Regions from separate parts of the Priestia sp. SIMBA_032 genome, predicted to be linked through region 3. Evidence: riboswitches for the same ligand, from Rfam matches in the RefSeq annotation. Region 3 holds a riboswitch; each other region holds the start of a gene.

Evidence for each region. Region 3 has a riboswitch for thiamine pyrophosphate ahead of thiM (hydroxyethylthiazole kinase). Riboswitches for the same ligand answer to the same signal wherever they lie in the genome.
Region 1: another riboswitch for thiamine pyrophosphate. It lies ahead of SB717_RS04670 (acetylornithine deacetylase); the one in region 3 lies ahead of thiM (hydroxyethylthiazole kinase).
Region 2: another riboswitch for thiamine pyrophosphate. It lies ahead of SB717_RS22685 (thiamine phosphate synthase); the one in region 3 lies ahead of thiM (hydroxyethylthiazole kinase).

The regions. Positions count from the first base shown of each region.
Region 1 is NZ_JAWRXD010000001.1:934,757-937,908, reverse strand. Features, by position in the region: gene SB717_RS04675 (MupG family TIM beta-alpha barrel fold protein) at 1-803, shown strand, start outside; TPP riboswitch at 1,022-1,124, shown strand; gene SB717_RS04670 (acetylornithine deacetylase) at 1,239-2,516, shown strand; gene tenA (thiaminase II) at 2,522-3,152, shown strand, end outside.
Region 2 is NZ_JAWRXD010000009.1:62,058-65,209, reverse strand. Features, by position in the region: gene SB717_RS22700 (fluoride efflux transporter FluC) at 244-660, shown strand; gene crcB (fluoride efflux transporter CrcB) at 661-1,050, shown strand; gene SB717_RS22690 (hypothetical protein) at 1,098-1,313, shown strand; TPP riboswitch at 1,460-1,561, shown strand; gene SB717_RS22685 (thiamine phosphate synthase) at 1,684-2,307, shown strand; gene thiO (glycine oxidase ThiO) at 2,291-3,152, shown strand, end outside.
Region 3 is NZ_JAWRXD010000003.1:469,166-472,317, reverse strand. Features, by position in the region: gene SB717_RS12570 (MFS transporter) at 1-1,061, shown strand, start outside; TPP riboswitch at 1,254-1,362, shown strand; gene thiM (hydroxyethylthiazole kinase) at 1,437-2,243, shown strand; gene thiE (thiamine phosphate synthase) at 2,257-2,901, shown strand; gene SB717_RS12555 (pyridoxamine 5'-phosphate oxidase family protein) at 2,931-3,152, opposite strand, start outside.

The DNA.
Region 1 (3,152 bases), on a different contig from region 3:
ATTTAGGTATTGAAAGCCTTATGACTCTATCTTCACTTGGCGTATCTGGTATTAGACTAGACGATGGCTTTAGCGCAGAAGAAACTCTTTCGCTTGCGAATGAATTTTATATTGCTGTTAATGCAAGTACGATATCCAAACAAGAAGTTGAAGCACTCTTATATGCTGGTCTTCATCATCATCAGCTGCTTGCATGGCATAATTTTTATCCGCGGCCTGAAACAGGGCTTGAAGAAACATTTTTTCAACAGCAGACAGATTTATTTAATGAACTTCGTATTCCAGTCTGCGCTTATATTCCGGGAGAAGGCAAAAAAAGAGGCCCTATTTATCAAGGTCTTCCTACTAGAGAAAAAGACCGTAATAAATGTCCTTTTACCTCTGCAGTAGATTTATACGAATGCGGAGTAACAGAGGTTTATATTGGAGATCCATACGCCGCATCAAGTTTATTAAAGCGTTTAGTTCAATATCAAGAAAATCGCATTATTCCGCTACGCATTCGTTCACCTCATATAGATGGAACGTACAGCGTGCGTCCGGATGTATCAAGAGACGTTCTGCGTTTGGTTGATACTCGATCTGTAAAGCCAGTGCCGCCATTTCATACAGTAGAACGCAGAATCGGAGCAATTACAATGGACAATGATGGCTACGGGCGTTACAGAGGAGAGGTTCAAATAGCTAAAACCAATTTGCCTGCAAATGCTAATGTCAACGTGATTGGGTATGTGATAGAGGAAGATCATGAGCTGCTTTCATTAGTGAGACCGGGACAAAAACTTGAGCTTATTACTGTCTAAATGGAAAAACGGTGTATTTTTAAAAAAGCCGATAGCTAACTAGTAAGTTTATGAAAGTAAAGAGCACACACTGCTTGAAAAAGGTGTGTGCTCTTTATTTTACTAAAAAGGAAACTATTTTCATTGCTGAATCATGAACCTTTCTATTGAATAAAACGCTTTACTATGATAAAACTATTACAGGTAAACATATAATAATAGATAATCTTATAGAGATACAACACCACTAGGGGTGCTTTCGAAGCTGAGAGAGACGAGAAGTCTTAACCCTTATAACCTGAACTAGGTAATACTAGCGTAGGAAAGAGGTATTGTAATGGATGTTTTGTATGGTATTTCCTTACGAACTCGTTATAATAATTTTTTGTATATAAACAAAAACACTTCTTTCCTGCGAAAGAAGTGTTTTTTTATGCGTAAAGGAAGGTGTCATACATGGAAGAAACAATTGATTTGCTTGTCAAACAGGTAGAGGAGCGCAAAGGGGAGCTAATCCAGTTATTAAAAAAACTTGTTTCATATAAAACGCCAGCGCCTCCTGCACGAAATTCTCATGAAGCGCAGCTGTACGTAGCGGATTTTCTTAAAAACTGCGGTTTTTCCATCGATATGTGGGACTTATATTCCAACGATCCTATTGTAGTGGGCACATTAAAAGGACAAAAATCAGCTGACTATCAAAGCTTGATTATTAACGGGCATATGGATGTAGCTGAGGTACAAGAAAATGAAGAGTGGGAGACAGACCCGTTTGAAGCTGTCGTGAAAGACAATAAAATCATCGGACGCGGAGTTGCTGATATGAAAGGCGGCTTGGCAGGGGCATTATTTGCAGTTCAGCTTCTAACAGAAGCAGGAATTGAGCTGCCGGGAGACTTGATTTTTGAATCCGTTGTAGGAGAAGAAGTAGGAGAGGCAGGTACGCTGCAATGCTGTCAGAAAGGGTATACAGCTGATTTTGCGCTCGTAGCGGATACAAGTGATTTACATATTCAAGGTCAAGGCGGAGTGATCACGGGATGGATTACGATAAAAAGCAGTAAAACCTATCATGACGGTACACGCCGAAGTATGATTCATGCTGGAGGAGGACTCTTAGCCGCAAGCGCTATTGAAAAGATGGCAAAAGTGATCGGAGGGCTGCAAGAATTGGAGCGTCACTGGGCTGTTACAAAGAGCTATCCAGGATTTTTGCCAGGTACAAATACGATTAATCCAGCAGTAATCGAAGGTGGAAGACATGCTGCGTTTGTTGCAGATGAATGCAGGCTGTGGATCACCGTTCACTATTATCCAAATGAGTCGTACGACCAAGTATCAAAAGAAGTGGAAGAATATATTATAGCTATTGCAAAAGCAGATCCATGGTTAAAAGATAACCTGCCAACCTTTGAATGGGGAGGCACATCGATGATTGAAGACAGAGGAGAAATCTTCCCGTCATTAGAAATTGATGAAAATCATGCAGGAGTACAGCTGCTTGCACATACTCATGAACAAATGGAAGGGAAAAAGCCTCCAATTGATGTGTCAACTAGCGTAACAGACGGGGGATGGCTAGCTGATGCGGGAATTCCGGCAGCTATTTACGGCCCGGGAAATTTAGCAAATGCACATGCTGTGAACGAACAATTAGATATGAATCAGCTTATTCAATATACAAAAGTGATGGTGCAGTTCATTTATACGTGGCTGCATACGCATAAGGAGTGATCATCATGAAATTTAGTGAACGATTATACGAAAAGCTGCAGCCTATTTGGCGTCAAAATCATAATCATCCCTTCGTACAGGGAATGGGAGACGGAACGCTTGAAAAGGAGAAGTTTCGCTTTTATATGATTCAAGATTACCTTTATCTAATTGATTATGCCAAATTATTTGCAATTGGAGCTATGAAAGCTACCGATCTTCAAACGATGGGGAAATTTGCTGCGCTTTTAGATTCTACGTTAAATGAAGAAATGAGTTTACACCGTGAGTATGCCAAGAAATTTGAAATCAGCGAAAAAGAATTAGAAAAAGCGCAGCCATCTCCTACAACGCTTGCATACACACACTATATGCTGCACGTTGGTCAAAGCGGAACATTAGCTGAATTAGTGGCGGCTCTTTTGCCTTGTATGTGGAGCTACTGGGAAATAGGAAAAGAACTCAGTGAAAAGCCTGGGGCTGAAAATGAGTTTTATCGAGAGTGGATTGAAATGTACAGCTCAGAAGAATTTGGAGAACTGGCGACGTGGTGTATCAACTTATTTGACTCACTTACTGAAGATAAATCAGAAGCTGAGTTAGAAAAGCTCGAAGAAATTTTCTTAAATACGACCCGTTTTGAGTATATGTTCTGGG
Region 2 (3,152 bases), on a different contig from region 3:
ACTTATACGATTAATGTGACTTAAAATAAGGGAAATATACCTTCTATACACGGTTTGTCATAAGGATACAGAAAGATTTTAAAATTTGGATTAAGTGGATTTTTAAGGGATATTTGAGGAGTAAAAAGGAAGTTTCATGCGACGATTTTCTCTTTCATTTTTTCATGACTTTTGGTGCAATAAACATATAGTTAAATGTTAAGGTAGAAATAAATTCCTTATGGTACACTTAAAGAAGAATTTATGAAACGGAGCGATATGATGAAAGCCATAAACTTAATCTCAATTGCCTTTGGTGCTATCGCTGGTACATATGCACGTTATTTGCTTAATCTTTCCTTATTATATACGGGCTGTCCAATAGGAACGGTAATTGAAAACCTATTAGGAAGCTTCATACTAGGCCTATTAACAGGATTTTTTGCATGGAAAAAGCCAAAAGAATGGATAAAGCTTGGACTAGGAGTGGGCGTGTGCGGCGGTTTTACAACGTATTCAACGTTTGCAGGAGACGTCATTTCTCTCACTCAGCACCATTTATTTGGAGGAGCCATTTATGCCATTGTCTCTTTAGTAGGTGGAATACTTCTTGCTTTAGCAGGCTATCTATGCGGTGAAGCGGCAGGGAAAAATTTAGTGAAAGTACATGAGGTGAAGTAAATGAGCATAGTGAGCTTGGCGCTTGGCGGGGCGGCTGGAGGAATATGCCGTTATCTTTTGGGTTTAAAAGTTACAAAAATAGTTTCAAACCCTCCTTTTCCAGTATCAATGCTGTTTGTAAACTTGCTCGGTGCGTTTGGGCTTGGTCTTTTTTACGGTAGTTATTATGGAAAGATTCCGAGTCATGCTTATGATGATTCAATATTTTTAATGATTGGCATTGGGTTTTTTGGTGCCTTTACCACTTTTTCAACGTTTAGTGTGGAAACCGTGCAGTTAATTCGAGAAAAATCTTATAGAAAAATGTTGGCGTACGTGGGGATTTCAGCATTTGGAACAGTTGGTTTATTTACAGTCGGTTTACTGGCAGGAACGTTTTTATTTAAGTAAAGAGAACGTTTCTAGTAGGGAAAAACAAAAAGACGGAGAAGTAGAGAATGGATAGAAAAGCAGAAGTTTGGAAATACATTTTGTTGATTGTAGCTGTTGCAGGTCAGATCATCGGTTTTTTATTTTTATTTATAAATGTTGTGGCGGCATTTATTTTTTACGGTTTTTATATTCTAACTTTTATTATGTTACTCCTGCTGTTTATATGGGATCGGAAAAAGGAAAAAGACAAAGAAGAATTTGACGACTATACCGATTACTAACCATGTAAAAAGCATAATAATGCGGTGCGCCGGGTCTCTTAGAAAGATACATCTATAAAAGGAAGAGAGCCGTAAGCGTATAAAGAGATATTGTATTTACATCTAGTTGTGTTATAATTTTAAGTGCGAAAACAAAATTAATAAATAGCAATCACTAGGGGCGCTTTCTGAAGCTGAGACGAATGTATTTCGGACCCTTTGAACCTGATCTGGTTTGGACCAGCGTAGGGAAGTGGCGATCATGTTTACATAACGATGCATGCTAACCACTCTACGTTGTAGAGTGGTTTTTTGTATGCAATAAAGCCCTCTGCACAAGATGAAGTGATTGAAATTTCTCTTTATCTCTGAATGGAAAGGTTTCGATCATGTGGATATTCCTAAATTTCATGTCATTACAACAGATAAGCAGTCAATCGAAGAGCTTCAAAAAATTTTAACGGCTATCGCGCCTTTTGCGGGTGCCATTCATATTAGAGAAAAAGAGAAAACGGCAAAGCAGATTCAATGTTTACTAGAAAGCCTGCCATTTTGTCGCTCTAAAATTATTGTGAATGACCGAGTTGATGTAGCGCATGCTTTAAAAGCAAAAGGCGTACAGCTTGCCTATCATAGTTTAGACGTTTCGTTTGTTATAGACGCATTTCCTTCTCTTATTGTCGGAAAGTCAGTTCACTCTGTGGAAGAGGCTTTAGAAGCTGAAAAAGATGGTGCTCACTACATTCTATACGGACATATTTATTCAACACATTCAAAAAAAGGATTAAAAAGTCGAGGGGTAGCAGCACTAAAAGAAGTAGTAGACGCTGTGCAGATACCGGTTATTGCCATTGGAGGAATTACACCTGTAAATGCCAAAGAGGTACTTCAAACAGGAGCACACGGTATAGCTGTGATGTCTGGTGTTATGCTTGCGCAAGATCCCCTCAAAGCGATTAAACAATATTCTCATATATGGACATCTGGAGGTGGAGAAAATGAAGCAGCATTATGATGTACTGTTAATCGGAGGAGGTATAATCAGCTCTTCTATCGCTTATCATTTGTCAAAACAAGGAGCGTCAGTAGCTATTCTTGAGCGTAATCAAATTGGTTGTGAAGCTTCAAGTGCAGCCGCTGGTATTCTAGGTGCTCAAGCTGAAATTGATGAAGAAGGTCCTCTTTTAGACCTTGCTATTAAGAGCAGAAGCATGTTTCCTGAGCTGGTGAAGGAACTAAAAGAAAAAACGGCCATCGACGTAGAGCTCATTCAAAAAGGCTTATTAAAAGTCGCTGTAACAGAAGAAGATGCACACGTATTAAAGAAAAAAGCCGCTCAGCACCACCGGTGGGATGAACATGTAAGATGGATCGATGTAAAAGAAGCGCGTTTGTTAGAACCCGGGCTCTCTCCAGACATATACGGAGCCATTACAATACCGGGAGACGGCCAGCTAGCTCCGGCTAAGTTAACGCAAGCTCTTGCTCATGGAGCCTTGTATCACGGAGCAGATGTATTCGAATACTGTGACGTTCATTCTCTTATTATGGAAAGTGAAACAGTAAAAGGTGTACAGACGTCCAAAGGCTCTTTTTATGGAGGAAAAGTAGTTATTGCAGCAGGCTCATGGGCTAAACGCTTTATTTCTTCTGAACATTTGGGTCACGTGTTTCCCGTAAAAGGGGAGTGTATTGCTCTTCAAAGTCATAAGCCGCTGCTTTCTAAAACGATTTTTTTAGATGAAGGTTTTTACTTAGTGCCTAAGACTGGCGGAAGGATCGTAATTGGGGCAACTAAGCTACAGCACGATTTTACTAAGACCGTTTCTGCACAAGGTATTCAATTTTTGCTAAATAAAG
Region 3 (3,152 bases):
TTTCACTAACTCAATTTCTGTTTTCACCTTTAGCGGGGCGGTTATCAGATTCATTAGGAAGAAAGAAAATTATTGTAGCGGGAATGATTGTTTTTGCCTTGTCTGAATGGTTCTTTGGTTCAGTGAGTATACCTCTTTTATTATTTGTATCCAGAATGCTAGGCGGGGTCGGGGCCGCGCTTATTATGCCTGCTGTTATGGCCTATACAGCGGACGTGACGTCTGCTAAAGAACGCGCTAAAGGAATGGGCTATGTGACGGCGGCGATTACAACAGGATTTATTATCGGGCCCGGTATCGGAGGCTTTTTAGCTGAATACGGTATGCGCGTACCGTTTTATATGGCCGCAGTAGCAGGAGGCTTGGCTGCAGTGATTACGCTTTTTGTTTTGCCAGAGTCTCGTCCTGTACAAAATCATGCTGTTTCAAATAATGAGAATCCAAAAGAAGATCGGCTGCTGCTGCAGCTTATGAATTCCTATAAAGAACCTTATTTTTTAAGTTTAATTATCGTTTTTGTGACATCGTTTGGATTATCCAATTATGAAACGATCTTTTCACTATTTGTGGATCATAAATTTAGCTTTACGCCAAAAGATATTGCGTTTGTTATTACGTTTGGCTCTATTGCAGGGGCTGTAGTGCAGGTTACGATTTTTGGCTGGATTTTAAATAAGTTTGGTGAAAAAAGAGTGATTTCGTTTTGCTTGATGATGACGGGACTTTTTATTTTACTTACGCTATTTGTGCACACGTACTGGCTTATTATTGTTGTGACATTTATCGTCTTTTTAGCAACAGATATTTTACGTCCGGCAATCAGCACGCAAATGTCGATGATGGCACAAGACGACCAAGGGTATGTAGCCGGACTAAACTCTGCTTATACAAGTCTGGGGAATATTATGGGACCCGTTGTAGCAGGCTTTCTCTTTGATATAAACATTAATTATCCGTACGTATCAGCTGCACTTGTACTGCTGCTTTGTTTTCTTTTATCTTTAAGAGCAGGGAAGGACCGAAAAGCAGCTGTGAGAAATCAAGCGATTCAAGAGAAATAACGAAAAGGAAAAAATGATAGAATTTTTAAGGGATAGAAGACCTCCAGTAGCTTACTGGAGATCTTTTACTGCTGCTTTTAGTAAAGCTATAAGATTTACAATACCACTCAGCCTATAGTGAAGCTTTATTTTATCGGCAAAACAGTGAAATGGTTGCAAATAAAAAAAGTTAATAGTAAACTTTAAACGTAACAAGAATAGTATGGGAGCTTGCGCGGGGCAGGCTGAGAGTACAGGGGCGCCTGTTGACCATTTGAACCTGTTGGATAATGCCAGCGCAGGGAATGTGAGTACATACCAAAGCACCTTGCATGCGCAAAGTGCTTTTTTGTCTTTTTTTGCAGTGTTAAAACTAAATGAAAAGAGTGAGAGAACATGGATATTAGTAAAATTTCAGCTCAATTAGAAAAAGTAAGAGATACAAGTCCGCTTGTTCATAATATTACGAATGTTGTGGTAACCAATTTTACAGCAAATGGACTGCTTGCTCTAGGAGCGTCACCTGTTATGGCGTATGCGAAGGAAGAAGTGGCTGACATGGCTCGAATCGCCGGAGCGCTTGTCTTAAATATGGGTACACTGACGGCTCAAGAAGTAGAAGCGATGAGAATAGCAGGAAAATCAGCAAATGAAAACGGCGTGCCGATTATTTTCGATCCTGTAGGAGCGGGAGCGACACCTTTTCGTACAGAAGTAGCACGTCAGCTTGTAGAAGAATTAAATATTGCCGTGATTCGCGGTAACGCTGCTGAAGTTGCGAACGTAGTAGGCGAGTCATGGCTCATTAAAGGCGTTGATTCATTAGAAGGGCAAGGAGACGTCATTGAACTTGCTGAGAAAGCAGCGAACAAATTAGATACAGTGATTGTTATTACGGGTAAACAAGATGTAATCACGGATGGAAACACAACGTATACAGTAGACAACGGCCACCCGTTATTTACGAAAGTGACGGGTACTGGATGTCTGTTAACATCAATTATAGGAGCTTTCGCTGCTGTAGAAAAAGAATATGTCGAGGCAAGCGTTGCTGCTTTAAGTTTTTACGGAGTGGCAGGTGAAATCGCCGCAGCGAAAAAAAGTGAAGAAGGGCCGGGGAGCTTTCAAATTGAGCTGTTAAATCAGCTTCATCTTTTATCTGGGCAGGATATTGAATCATATGCAAGAGTACATCAACGTTAAAAGGAGCCGGAAAATGACAAACGAAGAAATCAAAAAGCTGCTGCAAGTTTATTTTATAATGGGCAGCAATAACTGTACAAAAGATCCGAAAGAAGTGTTGAAAGAAGCAATTGAAGGCGGCGTTACCGTGTTTCAATTTCGTGAAAAAGGCGAAGGTGCCCTAACAGGAGAAGCGAAATATCAGCTGGCGAAGGAACTTCAGCAAATTTGTCAGCAGCACAACGTTCCTTTTGTTGTGAATGATGATCTTGACTTAGCGATTCGTTTACAAGCAGATGGCGTTCATATTGGACAAGAAGATGAAAAAGCTCATATTGTTCGAGAAAAAATAGGAAAAGGAATTGTGGGGGTCTCTGTTCATAATATACAAGAGCTGCAGCAAGCGATAAAAGACGGGGCGGATTATGTAGGAATGGGACCGGTTTTTCCTACTTCTACAAAAAAAGACGCAAAAGCAGTGCAAGGTACAAAATTAATTGAAGAAGTGCGAAACCAGAATATTGACTTTCCAATTGTAGGAATCGGTGGCATCACGCCTGAAAATGCCAAACAAGTAGTAGAAGCAGGTGCAGATGGCGTTTCTATTATTACCGCGATTAGCTTAGCAGCGTCTCCAAAAGAAAAAGCAGCTCAATTGAAAGAAGCGGTAGGAAAATAAAAAAAAGCGCACAGTGTGCGCTTTTTTTATTATAGCTGAACAGTTTGAGGAGTTTCTTCGCCTTCATTCATAAAGCGAATTTCGTTTGGCGTAATTTCCAGAACAACATACTCAGGGTCATTTGGACCGTCAAACCATTCTTTCATGTGATCGTTCCATATACGTTCTTTTAATTGATCACCAGTACGAAGAACAGCTGTCCCAGATAATTCTAAGTATTGATCGCCATATCCTTCGCCGCTGTAGCCCAA